DNA from 3 places in the Mesorhizobium kowhaii genome. Region 1 is predicted to be linked to each of the others. Evidence: predicted binding sites of a transcription regulator. Region 1 holds the regulator's gene; each other region holds the start of a gene.

The links. Region 1 encodes PhoB, which activates phosphate uptake and scavenging genes when phosphate is short. Its sites were predicted from a motif close to TGTCATNNANCTGTCAT; they were not measured.
Region 2: phnF (phosphonate metabolism transcriptional regulator PhnF) is a predicted target of PhoB. The motif match lies at 2,678-2,694, and genes of this name have one in related genera.
Region 3: phnC (phosphonate ABC transporter ATP-binding protein) is a predicted target of PhoB. The motif match lies at 1,808-1,824, and genes of this name have one in related genera.

The regions. Positions count from the first base shown of each region.
Region 1 covers NZ_JBHLYT010000046.1:952-5,917, forward strand. The annotation lists gene ACFFNA_RS25735 (ROK family protein) at 1-769, shown strand, start outside; gene phoB (phosphate regulon transcriptional regulator PhoB) at 937-1,626, opposite strand; gene phoU (phosphate signaling complex protein PhoU) at 1,646-2,353, opposite strand; gene pstB (phosphate ABC transporter ATP-binding protein PstB) at 2,393-3,217, opposite strand; gene pstA (phosphate ABC transporter permease PstA) at 3,235-4,551, opposite strand; gene pstC (phosphate ABC transporter permease subunit PstC) at 4,548-4,966, opposite strand, start outside.
Region 2 covers NZ_JBHLYT010000044.1:254,859-259,824, forward strand. The annotation lists gene ACFFNA_RS25355 (ABC transporter permease) at 1-713, shown strand, start outside; gene ACFFNA_RS25360 (zinc-binding alcohol dehydrogenase family protein) at 785-1,801, shown strand; gene phnF (phosphonate metabolism transcriptional regulator PhnF) at 1,904-2,653, opposite strand; gene phnG (phosphonate C-P lyase system protein PhnG) at 2,764-3,225, shown strand; gene phnH (phosphonate C-P lyase system protein PhnH) at 3,225-3,836, shown strand; gene ACFFNA_RS25380 (carbon-phosphorus lyase complex subunit) at 3,838-4,950, shown strand; gene fosX (FosX/FosE/FosI family fosfomycin resistance hydrolase) at 4,947-4,966, shown strand, end outside.
Region 3 covers NZ_JBHLYT010000044.1:262,246-267,211, forward strand. The annotation lists gene phnL (phosphonate C-P lyase system protein PhnL) at 1-358, shown strand, start outside; gene ACFFNA_RS25405 (DapH/DapD/GlmU-related protein) at 355-972, shown strand; gene ACFFNA_RS25410 (DUF1868 domain-containing protein) at 1,061-1,771, shown strand; gene phnC (phosphonate ABC transporter ATP-binding protein) at 1,893-2,741, shown strand; gene phnD (phosphonate ABC transporter substrate-binding protein) at 2,834-3,742, shown strand; gene phnE (phosphonate ABC transporter, permease protein PhnE) at 3,797-4,753, shown strand; gene phnE (phosphonate ABC transporter, permease protein PhnE) at 4,857-4,966, shown strand, end outside.

The sequences.
Region 1 (4,966 bases):
GCGTGCCCGCGCCATGCTGTGGTCGCCGATCACGCCGCACACCGATATCGCCTTCGCCGACATACTCGAAGACGAATTCGGCATCCCCGCCACCATGGAAAACGACTGCAACATGATGGCGATAGCGCTGCGCTGGCGCGATCCCCAGCGCTACCGCGACGACTTCATCGCCATCCTGCTGTCGCACGGCATCGGCATGGGCCTGGTGCTGAAGGGCGAGCTGTTCACCGGCACCCATTCCTCGGGCGGCGAGTTCGGCCACATGATCCATCGGCCGAACGGCGCGCTGTGCCGCTGCGGACGGCGCGGCTGCGTCGAGGCCTATGCCGGCAACTACGCCATCTGGCGCAACGCAAGGCAGATGAGTGAGGACGCAGAACCAGTGGCCGATGTCAGTGACGCTGACATGCGCGCGCTGGCAACCGCGGCCCGCGAAAGAGACGGACCCGAGCGCGAGGCCTACCGCAAGGCCGGCGAAGCGCTCGGCTACGGTCTCGGCAGCCTGTTCGCGTTGATCGATCCGGCGCCGGTCGCCATGGTCGGTGTCAGCGCCGCCGCCTTCGACCTGATCGAGCCGGCATTGCGCGAGGCGATTGCCCAGACCGCAGGCGGCCAGCATTCGAAATCGATTTCTTTCGACACCGAACCGAACGAACTGCCACTGATCCGCGAAGGCTGCGCCATGCGGGCGCTGACCTTCGTCGACCAGGAGATTTTCGCGCCCGGCACGCAGACAAGATCCGGCCTCGGCGGCAAGAACGTGGCTTGAATTTGCCCGAAGAACGCGGACTTGGGATGTGCTGAGATTCAGGTCAGGCCGCGCCGAGAATGGTGGATTCCGAGAACCGGAACGGAGCGTACATTCCAGTACGTGAGTACCGGAAGCACAGGAAGACGCCGTTCGCAGGCCGGCATCACCTGAATATCAGCGCATCCCTAATCTTCCCTGATTGCGTATCCAGCACCGCGGATGGTGCGGATGACATCGGGCATGCGGCCGTTGTTGACCGCCTTGCGCAGCCGGCCGACATGCACGTCGACCGTGCGCTCATCGATGTAGATCGTCTCGCCCCAGACATTGTCGAGCAGCTGGCTGCGCGAAAACACGCGGCCGGGATGGCGCATCATGAACTCGAGCAGGCGAAATTCGGTCGGCCCGAGCCGGATCTCGCTCTTCTTGCGATAGACCCGGTGCGATTCACGATCGAGCACGATATCGCCGACCTTGAGCACGCTGGACAGCACTTCCGGCTTGGCGCGGCGCAGCAGCGCCTTGATCCTGGCCATGAACTCCGGCGTCGAGAACGGCTTGACCAGATAGTCGTCGGCGCCGGTCGAGAGGCCGCGCACACGATCGCTTTCCTCGCCACGCGCGGTCAGCATGATGATCGGCAGACGCTCGGTCTCGGGACGCATCCTTAGCCGGCGGCAGAGTTCGATGCCGGAAACCGCCGGCACCATCCAGTCGAGCACCAGAAGGTCGGGGACGTTCTCCTGCAGCCGGATCTCGGCCTCGTCGCCGCGCGTCACCACCTCGACCTGGTAACCCTCGGACTCCAGATTGTAGCGGAGCAGCACACCTAGCGGCTCCTCGTCCTCCACCACCATGATGCGTGGCGCGATCATCGACTGGTCACCCCTGTCGTCATGCCGCTGGCGCGGACATTGCCGTCTCGTCCTGCTTCGGACGATTGGCGGGCAGCTGCGTGCCGGTCAAAACATAATACGCATTTTCAGCGATGTTGGTGACGTGATCGCCGATGCGCTCGAGGTTCTTGGCGCAGAACAAAAGATGCGTGCAAGCGGTGATGTTGCGCGGGTCTTCCATCATGTAGGTAAGGAGTTCGCGGAACACGGAGGTGTATTTCACGTCGATGCGCTCATCGTCGGCGCGCAGTTTCGCCAGGGCCTCGGCGTCGCGCGCCGCATATTCCTCGATGACGCCCTGCACCTGGATCAGCACCAGCTGCGCCATTGCGTCGATGGAGTGCGACAGGTCGCGCGGCGTGACGCTGAGGCCGAGGGTGCCGACGCGCTTGGCGATGTTCTTGGCAAGATCACCGATGCGTTCGAGATCACCGGCCATGCGGATCGAACCGACGACGGCGCGCAGGTCGTTGGCCATCGGCTGGCGCTTGGCGATCAGCGTGATGGCGCGGTCGTCCAGCTCGCGCTGGCGCGCATCCATGATGGTGTCGTCGGAAACGACGCGCTGCGCCAGGGCGTTGTCCGAATTGAGCAAGGCGCGCGTCGAGCCGCTGACCATCGAGCGGGCCAAATCGCCCATGTCGCGGATCAGCTGGCTGATCTGCTCCAGATCCTCATCGAAAGATGCGACGGTATGTTCACCCATGATCCAGTCCTCGTGCCTGAAAATTCAACGCCGGACCACTCAGCCGAACCGGCCGGTGATATAGTCTTGAGTGCGCTTGTCGTCGGGGTTGGTGAACATCTTGTCGGTGGCGCCCTCCTCGACCAGATAGCCGAGATGGAACATCGCCGTGCGCTGCGACACGCGCGCCGCTTGCTGCATCGAATGGGTGACGATGACAATCGTGTAGTTCTGGCGCAGCTCGTCGATCAGCTCCTCGACGCGCGCGGTGGCGATCGGATCGAGCGCCGAGCAGGGCTCGTCCATAAGGATCACCTCTGGCGATACGGCGATGGCGCGCGCGATGCATAGACGTTGCTGCTGGCCGCCGGAGAGGCCGGTGCCGGGTTCTTGCAGGCGATCCTTGACCTCGTTCCAGATCGCCGCCTTCTTCAGGCTCTGTTCGACGATCTGATCCATGTCGGCCTTTCGCTTGGCCAGCCCGTGGATACGTGGGCCATAGGCAACGTTCTCATAGATCGACTTCGGGAACGGATTGGGCTTCTGGAACACCATGCCGACGCGCGCCCTGAGTTCGACGACGTCAATGTTCTTGTCGTAGATATCCTCTTCGTCCAGCGTGATCTTGCCGGTCACCCGTGCCGAGTCGATGGTGTCGTTCATACGGTTGAGGCAGCGCAGGAAGGTGGACTTCCCGCAGCCCGAAGGGCCGATCAGCGCTGTCACCTGATTGAGGCGAACGTCGAGATTGACGTCGAACAGCGCCTGCTTGTCGCCGTAGAACACGCCGACTTTGTCGCCGCGCATCTTGATCACTTCGTTCGACTTGGCGTTCATTTTGTCGCCCACTGCGTTTTCAAGAGACTGTTCGGTCATGATGTTCATACCAGATGCCTTTTTTTCTACCAGCGACGCTCGAACCGACGCCGAAGCACGATCGCTGTGATGTTCATGGCCATGAGGAAGACCAGCAGGATGATGATGGCGCCCGACATGCGCTCGACGAAGGCACGTTCGGCCTCGTTGGCCCACATGTAGATCTGCACCGGCAGCGCGGTCGCCGGGTCGAAGGGCGTCTTTGGATAGTCGGCAACGAAGGCGACCATGCCGATGAGCAGCAGCGGCGCGGTTTCGCCCAGCGCACGCGCCAGGCCGATGATGGTGCCGGTGAGAATGCCGGGGGCGGCTAGCGGCAGGATATGCTGGAACACCATCTGCATCTTGGACGCGCCGAGGCCGAGCGCTGCGGCGCGGATCGACGGCGGCACCGCGGCAAGCGCGGCGCGTGTCGCGATGATGATCGTCGGCAGCGTCATCAGCGTCAGCACCAGGCCACCGACGAACGCAGCAGAGCGCGGCATGCCGAGGAAATTGATGAACACGGCGAGGCCGAGCAGGCCGAAGACGATCGACGGCACCGCCGCCAGATTGTTGATGTTGACCTCGATCAGGTCGGTGAAGCGGTTCTTCTTGGCGAATTCCTCCAGATAGATGGAGGCGGCGACACCGATCGGCAGCGCCAGCAGCAGAACGATCACCATCATGTAGAACGAGCCGATGATCGCCACGCCCATGCCCGAGGTTTCCGGACGGCTTGAAGCGCCGTAGGAGAACAGGCCGGTGTTGAAATGCTCGGCCATCGCACCGTCCGCCCTGAGCTTGTTCATCCAGGCGATCTGCTGGTCGGAGACCTTGCGGCGCGCTTCCTCGACGCCAAGGTCGATCTGGCCCTTGAAGGCGGAGTCGAGATTGGCGGCGGCAAGGATGTTGACGTCGCGCGTCGTGCCGATGACCGACGGATCGGCGGCGACGATGTTGCGCAGCTGGACGCGGGCACCTTCGGACAGGAAGCCCTTGAGCTTCAGGGTCGACGGCTTGTCGTCGGGATTGATGCCGAGCTTGGCGATCAGCGCCTTTTCGGCGAGCTTTGGATAGTTTGCCTTGATCAGCACGGTCGGATCGGTGGCGCGCTTGTTGGACGGATCGATCACCTTCTCGTCAAAGCTGATCGGCAGCGACACCGTCGTCTGCCAGAAGGCCGTGTAACCCTTCGTGACGATGGTGATGAGCATGATGGCCAGGAACGCAAGGCCGACGGAAATCGCCAGCATGCCGTAGATGCGGAAGCGGCGTTCGGCGGCATAGCGGGCCTTCAGGCCGATGTCGCGGCGCGGATGAGCGGCGACCCGGACCATCGTATTCATGGGGATGTCGGTCATTCGTACTGCTCCCGGTACTTGCGCACGATGTAGAGCGCGACGATGTTCATCACCAGCGTCAGGGCGAACAGCGTGAGGCCGAGCGCGAAGGCGACCAGGGTTTGCGGCGAATTGAACTCGAGATCGCCGGTGAGCTGGTTGACGATCTTGACGGTGATGGTCGTCATCGCCTCAAACGGATTGATGGTGAGATTGGCGGCGACACCGGCGGCCAGCACGACGATCATCGTTTCGCCGATGGCGCGCGAGGCGGTCAGCAGGATGGCGCCGACGATGCCCGGGAGCGCCGCCGGTAGGATCACCCGCTTGATCGTCTCCGAACGCGTCGCGCCAAGGCCGAGCGAGCCGTCGCGCATAGCGCGCGGCACCGCGGTGATGATGTCGTCGGACAGCGAGGACACGACCGGGATCAGCA
Region 2 (4,966 bases), on a different contig from region 1:
CAGTCGTCGTCGCCATGATGATCAATGCCGGCTTTCCCATCTGGCTCGCCATTCTGGTGACGCTGCTGGTCGGTGTTGCCATCGGCATGTTTCATGGCTTCGGCATCGTCAAGATGGGCCTGCCGCCCTTCATCATCACGCTGGCGACGCTGACCTCGCTGCGCGGCATCGGCCTTTTGATGACCAACGGCAATTCGATCAACATCAACAGCGACACCTTCACGGCGTTCTCGCGCAATTCCTTTATCGGCATTCCCAACCTGTTCTGGATGGTCATCCTGGTCGGCATTCCGGCCTATATTTTCCTCCACCACAGCCGCTGGGGCCGGTATTTGTTCTCGGTCGGCTCCAACGCCGAGGCCTCGCGTCTTTCCGGCGTCAATGTCCAGCGCACCATCTACATGGCCTACACGCTGTCCGGTCTGTGCGCGGCTTTCGTCGGCGTGCTGCTTGCCGCCCGCATCGGCATCGGCAACCCGACCCAGGCCGAGGGCTGGGAGCTGCAGGCGATCGCCTCGTCGGTCATCGGTGGCACCTCTTTGTTCGGCGCCGTCGGCTCGGTGCACGGGCCGCTGCTCGGCGCCTTTATCCTGGCCACCATTAACAACGGCGCCAATCTGCTCAACGTCAACTCGTTCTGGCAGCGCATCATCACCGGCGCGCTGATTATCATCATCGTCTACTTCGACGGGCTGCGCCGCCGCGGCAAGTAGGCCGACCTCAACGATCGCCGGCCCGACATGACTGACGGGCCGGCGATTTCATGAACAGACTGGATCGAAGCATGAAAGCCGTCGTCTGCCGCTCGCCCGGCGACCTTGTCCTGGAAGACTGTCTCGCGCCGGACGCGCCGCCTTCCGGCTGGGCGCTGGTGGCTGTCAGCCATGTCGGCATCTGCGGCACCGACTACCATATCTTCGAGGGCAAGCACCCGTTCCTCGCCTATCCCCGCATCATGGGCCATGAAGTGTCGGGAACGATCGTCGAGACCGGTGATGGTGTCGAGCTTGCCATTGGCGAACCGGTCATCATCAATCCCTATCTTTCCTGCGGCAAATGCATTGGTTGCCGACACGGGAAGCCGAACTGCTGCGTCAGGATCGAGGTGCTCGGCGTTCATCGCGACGGCGCCATGTGCGAACGGATCCTGGTGCCGGCGCAAAATCTTTATCCGGCAAACGGCCTGTCGCTGGCGGACGCCGCCGCCGTCGAGTTCCTGGCCATCGGCGCGCATGCCGTGCGGCGCGCGCAGGGGCAGCCCGGTGCCCGCACGCTGGTCATCGGTGCCGGCCCGATCGGGCTCGGCACCGCCATCTTCGCCCGCATCGCCGGGCTTGACGTGACATTGCTCGACATGAGCAGCGAACGGCTCGACTTCGCAGCAAGCGAGCTTGGTTTTCAGACCCTCGACGGCTCGCGCGGCGCGGTGGCCGATCTGGTCAGGGAAGCAGCCGCTGGTGAAGGCTTCGATGTGGTCTTCGACGCCACCGGCAACACCCAGTCGGTGCAGTCGGCCTTTGCCCACGTCGCGCATGGCGGGACACTGGTGCTGGTCAGCGTCGTCAAGGACGATATCGCCTTTTCCGACCCCGAATTCCACAAGCGCGAGATGACGCTGATCGGCAGCCGCAATGCGCTGCGCGCCGACTTCGACCACGTCGCCGCCTCGATCCGCAACGGCGCCGTGCCATTGGCCAAGCTCGTCACCCACCGCACCACGCTGGCCGATACACCACGCGATCTCGCCCGCTGGACACACGAGAAATCCGGTCTGATCAAGGCCGTGATCGAGGTCGGATAGAAGCAATTCCAGGAAACGTGTGAAGCGGTTTTCCCGGGAAAAGCGCGTAGCGCTTTCCCTTGGGAATTGCGTCAGACAATCCGGCCCGTCGCCAGCGTCAGCTCATAGCGCCGACAATTTGAGCTCGACCCGCTCGGCCGGGAAGCGCGACTCCGAAAACTGGATCGGCTGGCCGTCGGGCGTGACGTTGACTGACACCGTGACCAGCACGATGGCGCCGGGCTGCAGGTCGAGGTCGGCGAGGTCGGCCGCATCGGCATGACGCGCTGACAGCATGGTCGATTGCCTGAGATAATCGTCTATGCCGAAACGTGCCAGCGACGCGGTGATCGAGCCGGTTTCCGTCATGGCGGCATCGATGCCGGCAAAACGCCTGGCCTCGAACCAGCCGGCGGCGCGCGACACCGGGCGGCCATCGGCTTCGCCGCGCGTTTCCAGCCGGATCACATCCGTTCCCCTGGCAAGGCCAAGCCCCTCGGCGACGCGCTGGCTGGCCGGCTCGACCGACGAGGTAAGCAGGACGGTATGCCGTTCCGACGCCTGCCCTTGCAGGCCTGCCGAAAAGCGTGTGCGCGCGCCGATCGGATAGGACAGCCGCTTGCGCGACAGCACGAAGGTGCCGCGTCCTTGTTCGGCCCGCAGCACCCCTTCCTGCACAAGGGCAGCGATGGCGCTGCGCACTGTATGGCGGTTGACTCCATATCGCTCGGCAAGTGCTACCTCCGGCGGCAGCGCTGCATTCTCGGCGAAATCGCCGATGGCGATCGCATGCAGGATCTTGTCGGCAATCTGCCGCCACAGCGAGACACCGCTGCGCCGTTCGATGCTGTCCGCCACCAGCTGCCCGACCATGAATTGCCCCCAGCCTTCTATCCCTGTCATCGACCCGTCATGGACTCGCGTTAGATAATAGGTATAATTGTCTATATCAATAGACAAATTTAGACAAAGGAATGTTGCTCATGCGAGGACAGGAAGCCCACGACCAGGCCGAGCGCAAGGCCGCCATGGCAACACTGGCACAATCCAGCGGCGATGACATCGTCCGGCTCTGGAACGCTACCGGGCTGCCCTCAGACGCTGAGCTGCTGCGCGGTCCCGAGACCGGCCTGGTCACCGTGCGCGGCCGCATCGGTGGTGGCGGCTCCCCCTTCAATGTTGGTGAGACGACCGTTACCCGCGCCACTGTCCGGCTGCCGTCCGGACAGGTCGGCCATTGCTATGCGCTTGGCCGCGACAAGCAGAAGGCGAGGCTGGCGGCCATCGCCGACGCGCTGTGGAAGGACCCGGCCCGTCGCGCCGAGGTCGAGACCGGGCTCATAGCGCCTCTGCGGTCGGCTCTGGCCACGGCGCATGAACGGCGCCGCGCCGAGACGGCGGCAACGAAGGTGGATTTCTTCACCATGGTTCGCGGAGAAGACTGATGGACATCGCAGCGCAATCGATCGAGGGCAGTTTCGCCGATCCGGTCTTCAACGCCCAGACCGTGTTCCGCGCCGTCATGGACGCGATGGCGCGGCCGGGCAGCGTGCAGCCCCTGCCGGCCTTCGCCCGCCCGCCGGTGCCGCTTTCGGCGACTGCCGGCGCCGTGGCGCTGGCGCTTTGCGACAACGACACCCCGCTCTGGCTCGACCCGGCTTTGCAAGCTTCCGCCGCGATCAAATCCTGGCTTGGTTTCCACACCGGCGCGCCTTTGGCCAACACGCCGGCCGATGCACATTTCGCTTTGATCGCCACGCCGGCCGAGATGATGGCGCTCGACGGTTTTTCGCAAGGTACCCAGGACTATCCCGACCGCTCCACCACGCTGATCCTGCTGGTGAGGGATCTCGTCTCCGGCGCCCCGCTGCTGCTCGAAGGCCCCGGCATCGAAACCAGCGCCACGATCGCGCCGGCGCAGATGCCGCGACATTTCGTCGAGCAGTGGAAGCAGAATATCAAGCGCTTTCCGCGCGGCGTCGACATCATCCTCGCCACCGCCGAAGGCGTCGCCTGCCTGCCGCGCACCACGCGCATCAAGACGATGGAGGCCTGAGATGTATGTCGCGGTAAAAGGTGGCGAGGCGGCCATTGCCAACGCCCACAGCCTGCTGGCCGACCGCCGGCGCGGCGACCGTTCGGTGCCGGCCCTTCGCCTCGACCAGATCGTCGAGCAGCTGGCGCTCGGCGTCGACCGGGTGATGAGCGAAGGCTCGCTCTACGACCGGGAGCTGGCCGCACTCGCCATCGTCCAGGCGCGCGGTGACCTGATCGAGGCGATCTTCCTGGTGCGCGCCTATCGCACCACGTTGCCGCGCTTCGGCTACTCCAAGGCGATCGACACCGCTGCCATGCTGGTCGAGCGGCGCGTTTCGGCGACCTACAAGGACCTGCCCGGCGGCCAGCTGCTCGGCCCGACCTTCGACTACACGCACCGGCTGCTCGACCCCGAGCTTGCCGCCGGCGGCGATGTCGCCGAGCCGCTGCGGCGCGAGACGGACGCGCAAGCCATGCCGCGCGTCTCCGCCATCCTGGCCCGCGAAGGGCTGATCGAACCGGATGGCGAGATGCCGCGGGACCATGTCCCCGGCGACATCACCCGCGAGCCGCTGGAATTCCCGATGGCGCGCGACATCCGCCTGCAGGCGCTGTCACGCGGCGACGAAGGTTTTCTGCTGGCGCTCGGCTATTCCACCCAGCGCGGCTATGCCCGCAACCATCCCTTCGTCGGCGAGATCCGCATCGGCGAGGTCGAGTTGGAACTGGATGTGCCCGAACTCCCGTTCGCTGTCCCGCTCGGCACCGTGCGGGTCACCGAATGCCAGATGGTCAACCAGTTCAAGGGTTCGGCCAAGGCGCCGCCGCAATTCACCCGCGGCTACGGCCTCGTCTTCGGCCAGAGCGAGCGCAAGGCGATGGCGATGGCACTCTGCGACCGGGCGTTGCGCGCCAGCGAGTTGGGCGAGGACGTTGTCGCCGCCGCCCAGGATGAGGAGTTCGTCATCTCGCATTCCGACAATGTCCAGGCGACCGGCTTCGTCGAGCACCTGAAGCTGCCGCACTATGTCGACTTCCAGGCCGAACTCGACCTCGTGCGCCGCATGCGCGCCGAATACGACGCGCGCGAAAACCCAGTGAAGGTAGAAGAGAAGCGGGAGGCCGCGGAATGATCGAAGGCCTGTCCCA
Region 3 (4,966 bases), on a different contig from region 1:
GCTGGTCGAGCGCGGCGAGGACCGCGAGAGCGCGCGCGGCAAGGCACGCGCCTTGCTGGCGCAGCTCAACCTGCCGGAAAAACTCTGGGCGTTGCCGCCGGCAACCTTCTCTGGTGGCGAGCAACAGCGCGTCAACATCGCGCGCGGCTTCATCACCGAGCACCCGATCCTACTGCTCGACGAGCCGACCGCATCGCTCGATGCCAGGAACCGCGACGTGGTGATCGAACTCATCGCCGCCAAGAAAGCGGCGGGCGTCGCCCTGCTCGGCATCTTCCACGACCACGACGTGCGCGAGGCGGTCGCCGACCGCATCATCGACGTCACCGCTTTCGCGCCCGGAAAAATCGCTGCATGACCAGGAAGCTCTCGGAGACGCCGCTGATCCACCTGACAGCGGACGTGCAGAACTCGACGCTTGGCCGCTGGACCGAGATCGCCGACCGCAGCCGGGTTTCCGAGAGCACCCTCGGCGATTATTCCTACATAATGCAGGACTGCGCCGTCTGGTGCGCGACCATCGGCAAGTTTTCCAACATTGCAGCCAGCGTGCGCATCAACGCCACCAACCACCCAACATGGCGGCCGACGCTGCACCATTTCACTTACCGCGCCTCCGACTATTGGGACGACGCCGAGCATGAGAGCGAATTCTTCGCCCAGCGACGCGCCAAGCGGGTCACCATCGGCCACGACACCTGGCTCGGTCACGGCTCGACCATCCTGCCCGGCGTCACTGTCGGCGATGGCGCCGCGGTCGGCGCCGGTGCCGTCGTATCGAAGGATGTCTCGCCTTACACAATCGTTGGCGGCGTGCCGGCCAGGCCGATCCGAGAGCGCTTCGATCGCCGCACGGCCGAACGCTACCAGGCGCTCGCCTGGTGGGACTGGGACCATGCAAGGCTGCGGACAGCGCTCGATGATTTCCGGGAACTGTCGGCCGAGGCCTTCCTGGAGAAATACCGGGGATAGTCGCTCACATCATTGTCATGAGCGCGCCTGTTTCATATCCCTGACACATCGCCGGGGCAGGACGCGGTGTTCCCCCCTGGAGATCGCAATGCCTGTTTCTGTCAGACCCTCGCTCGCCGGATTCTTTGCCGGCTCCAATCCGAAGCCACCGGTTCATCGCGGCACGCGCTACGACACGTCAGGCAATTTCCTGATCGAGCCCGGCAACACCGTCGTCAGCCATCTCGTCAGCGGTTCGCCCTCCGAGGCCGTGGTGCTTGCGGTGCGCGACCGGATGCTGGCGATGCCCGACGCCGACCGGCTGGCCTTCACCCCCGTCTCCAGCCTGCACATGACGCTGTTCCAAGGCATCATCGAATATCGCCGCCGGTTGCCCTACTGGCCGCATGACGTGCCGCTCGACACCAGCATCGACGTCATGACCCGCCTCTATCTGGAACGCCTGAAGGGTTTCAAGGGCTTCGGCCCGTTCAACATCAAGGTGGTCGAAATCGTGCCGACCGGCCTCACCGTCGCCGGCGCGACGGACGAGGACGTGCGCATCATGCGCGCCTGGCGCGACGCGTTGGCGGTGCCGTTCGGCTACCGGCATTCCGATCACGACAGCTACGTCTTCCACATCACTTTCGCCTATCAGATCCAGCGTCTTGCGGACGACAGGGCGGCCGCATGGCAGCAACTGTTCGATGACTCTCTCGCGCTTTTCGCGCGGCAGGCTCCGGTGATCGAGATCAAGGCGCCGGCCTTCTGCGGCTTCAGGGACATGGAGCACTTCGAGGAGTTGCTGGTGCTCGGCTGATCGACGGCAACAGGCGCCTGTGGGCAGTAACAAAACTGACATCAATCCGACACCGCAGGTTCATGGCGCTGCGCTAGCGAAGTCTTAACAGACCTTCAACGCGACTGGACTGGAAACGACCATGTCAGCCACGCTCGAAATCCGCGGCGTCACCCGACGATTTGGCAAGAACACCGCCGTCAGCGATATCAACATCTCGATCCCGCAGGGCCAGATGGTTGGCATTATCGGCCGTTCGGGTGCTGGCAAATCGACCCTTCTTCGCATGATCAATCGTCTCATCGATCCCAGCCAGGGATCGATTTTTTTTGACGGCGCCGAGGTCTCCCAGCTGCGCGGTTCGCCGCTCCGGCGCTGGCAGCGCGACTGCGCCATGATCTTCCAGCAGTTCAACCTGGTGCCGCGCCTCGATGTGCTGACCAATGTGCTGCTCGGCAAGCTGAACCATCGTTCGACCATGTCAAACCTGCTCGGCATGTTTTCCCGCGCCGAGTGCGCCGAGGCGGTCGCCGCGCTCGAGCGGCTCGACATCGCCCGCACCGCAATGCAGCCTGCCGGCACTTTGTCGGGCGGCCAGCAGCAACGCGTCGCCATCGCCCGCGCCATGATGCAGCAGCCCAAGGTGATCCTCGCCGACGAGCCGATCGCGTCGCTCGACCCACTCAACGCCAAGGTGGTGATGGATTCGCTGCAGGACATCAATCTGCGTGAAGGCATCACCGTCGTCACCAATCTGCACACGCTGGACACCGCCCGCGCCTACTGCAACCGCATCATCGGCATGGCCGCTGGCAAGGTCGTCTTCGACGGCCCGCCGGAAGAGCTCAACCGCGAGGCCGTGCGTCTCGTCTATGGCGCCGACAGCAATGGCGGCGAAATCTCCGAGGCCATCACCTCGACCAGCATCGCCTACAAGCAAAAGATCACCGCATCCGCCGGACCGCTCGAGCCCGCATTCCCGGGATATTGAGAGCGACCTGGATCGCCAGCCCGCGTCAAGGGCACCTGTCAAAATAACGAACGCTACCGGCGCGGGGCCGGAACCTACAGGAGAGATATCCAATGTTCAGGAAGATGGTTTTTAGCGCCGTTTCCGTGCTCGCCATGGCGACCAGCGCGGCCCACGCCGCCGATATGAAGGAATTCCGCGTCGGCATCCTTGGCGGCGAGAACGAAACCGACCGGCTGCGCAACTACCAGTGCCTGGCCGACCACCTCAAGACCGAATTCGGCTTCGAGAAGGTCTCGCTGTTCCCCGCCGCCGACTATGACGGCGTCATCCAGGGCCTGCTCGGCGGCACCCTTGACTTCGCCGAACTCGGCGCCTCCGGCTATGCCAGCGTCTACATCAAGGACCCGAAGGCGGTCACCCCGATCCTCACCACCCAGCAGACCGACGGCGCCACCGGCTATTATTCGATCGGCCTGGCGCTCAAGACTTCCGGCATCACCGACATCAAGTCGGCCAAGGGCAAGAAGCTCGGCTACGCCGATCCGGATTCGACCTCCGGCTATCTGATCCCGCTGACCCAGATTCCGAAGGACACCGGCGCCTCGAACGAAACCTTCTTCGCTTCGACCCAGTTCAACGGCGGCCACGAGAACAATGTCCTCGCCGTGCGCGACGGCAAGGTTGATGTCGCGGTGGACGATTCCTCGGGCATCGGCGATTTCAAGAACGGCTACACCTCCGGCACCTTCCACAAGGAAGTCGCCAAGGGCGCCGTCGACCCCAACGACTTCGTCGAAGTCTGGCGCTCGGGCCTGATCCCGAACGGCCCGCTGGTCGTGCGCACCGCGCTCGGCGACGACATGACCGCCAAGCTGACCGCCTTCTTCACCGATCTGCCGAAGAAGGACCGGGCTTGCTTCGAGGGCGTCGAAGGCGGCGATTTCACCGGCTACGTTCCGGTGAAGCCGGACTTCTACAGCGTCATCGTCGAAGCCCGTAAGGCAGCCATCGGCGGCTGACGGCGAAATCAGAAGGGCGGTGTTCAAAGCACCGCCCTTTCTGTGTGTCCGATAATGACCCTTTCCGTGACAGCACCCTCCGGCGCCACCCACCAGATGGCCGATGCCTGGCGACGCCAGATATCGCTGCGCCGGCTCTATACAGTGCTCGCCGTCGGTTTGCTGCTTGCCGCGATGTTCGCGAGCATGTGGTTCGCCGACGAAGCCAATGCCGGGCACTTCTTCGACCGGCTGCCGCACATTCTGGATTTCCTGAGCTGGCTGGTCCCCAAGGATTGGAACGACGTCTGGCGGGCGCTGTTCGACATTGCCTCGCCGCATGACACCGGCACCCAGGAATTCAACTTTCCGCTCGGCCGTGTCTATGTCTGGGGCGGGTTCTACATCCCTGAATATTTCGAGCTCATGCTGACCACGGTGAACGTGGCCCTGGTGTCGACCTTTATCGGCTTCATCTTCGCCGTGCCGTTTTCCTTCATCGCCGCGCGCAACCTGACGCCGCATCCGGTGCTGAGGCTCGTCGTCAAGCGCTTCATGGAGTTGCTGCGCGCCTTTCCGGAGATCGTCATTGCCGGCCTCTTCGCGGCCATTGTCTCGACCGGTCCGATCGCTGCCATCATCGCCATCGGCCTGCATTCGATCGGCGCGCTCGGCAAGCTGTTCTATGAGATCAACGAGAACGTCGACATGCGCGCCGAGGAAGGCCTGAGGGCGGTCGGCGCCAACTGGTTCGAGCGGGTGCGCTTTGCCGGCCTGCCGCAGGTGCTGCCCAACTTCATGTCCTACACGCTGCTCCGGGTCGAGATCAATGTGCGCGCCTCGACCATCATCGGCGCCGTCGGCGGCGGCGGCATCGGCGAGGAATTGAAACTCTCGATCTCACGCGGCTTCGGCGCCAAGACACTGGCGCTGGTGCTGCTGCTGTTCACGACCATCTTCATTATCGACCAGTTTTCCGCCTGGCTGCGCCGCAAGCTGGTCGGCGAACAAGCCTTCCTGATGGGTGCTTAGCCATGATCCCGAAAAGTGGAATCCGGTTTTCGGAAAAGATCATGGCAAGACCAAGAGATAGAGCCCCATCCCGGCTCTATCGGGATGGATCAGGCTCTTGATCATGGCGACGATGACCGCCGACGAAATTCGGTCGATCGAGGAACGCTACCCGCAAGTATTCCAGCGGCCGCTGTACAAGCGCTTCGCCCCGCTGTTCCTGTTCGTCGGCAT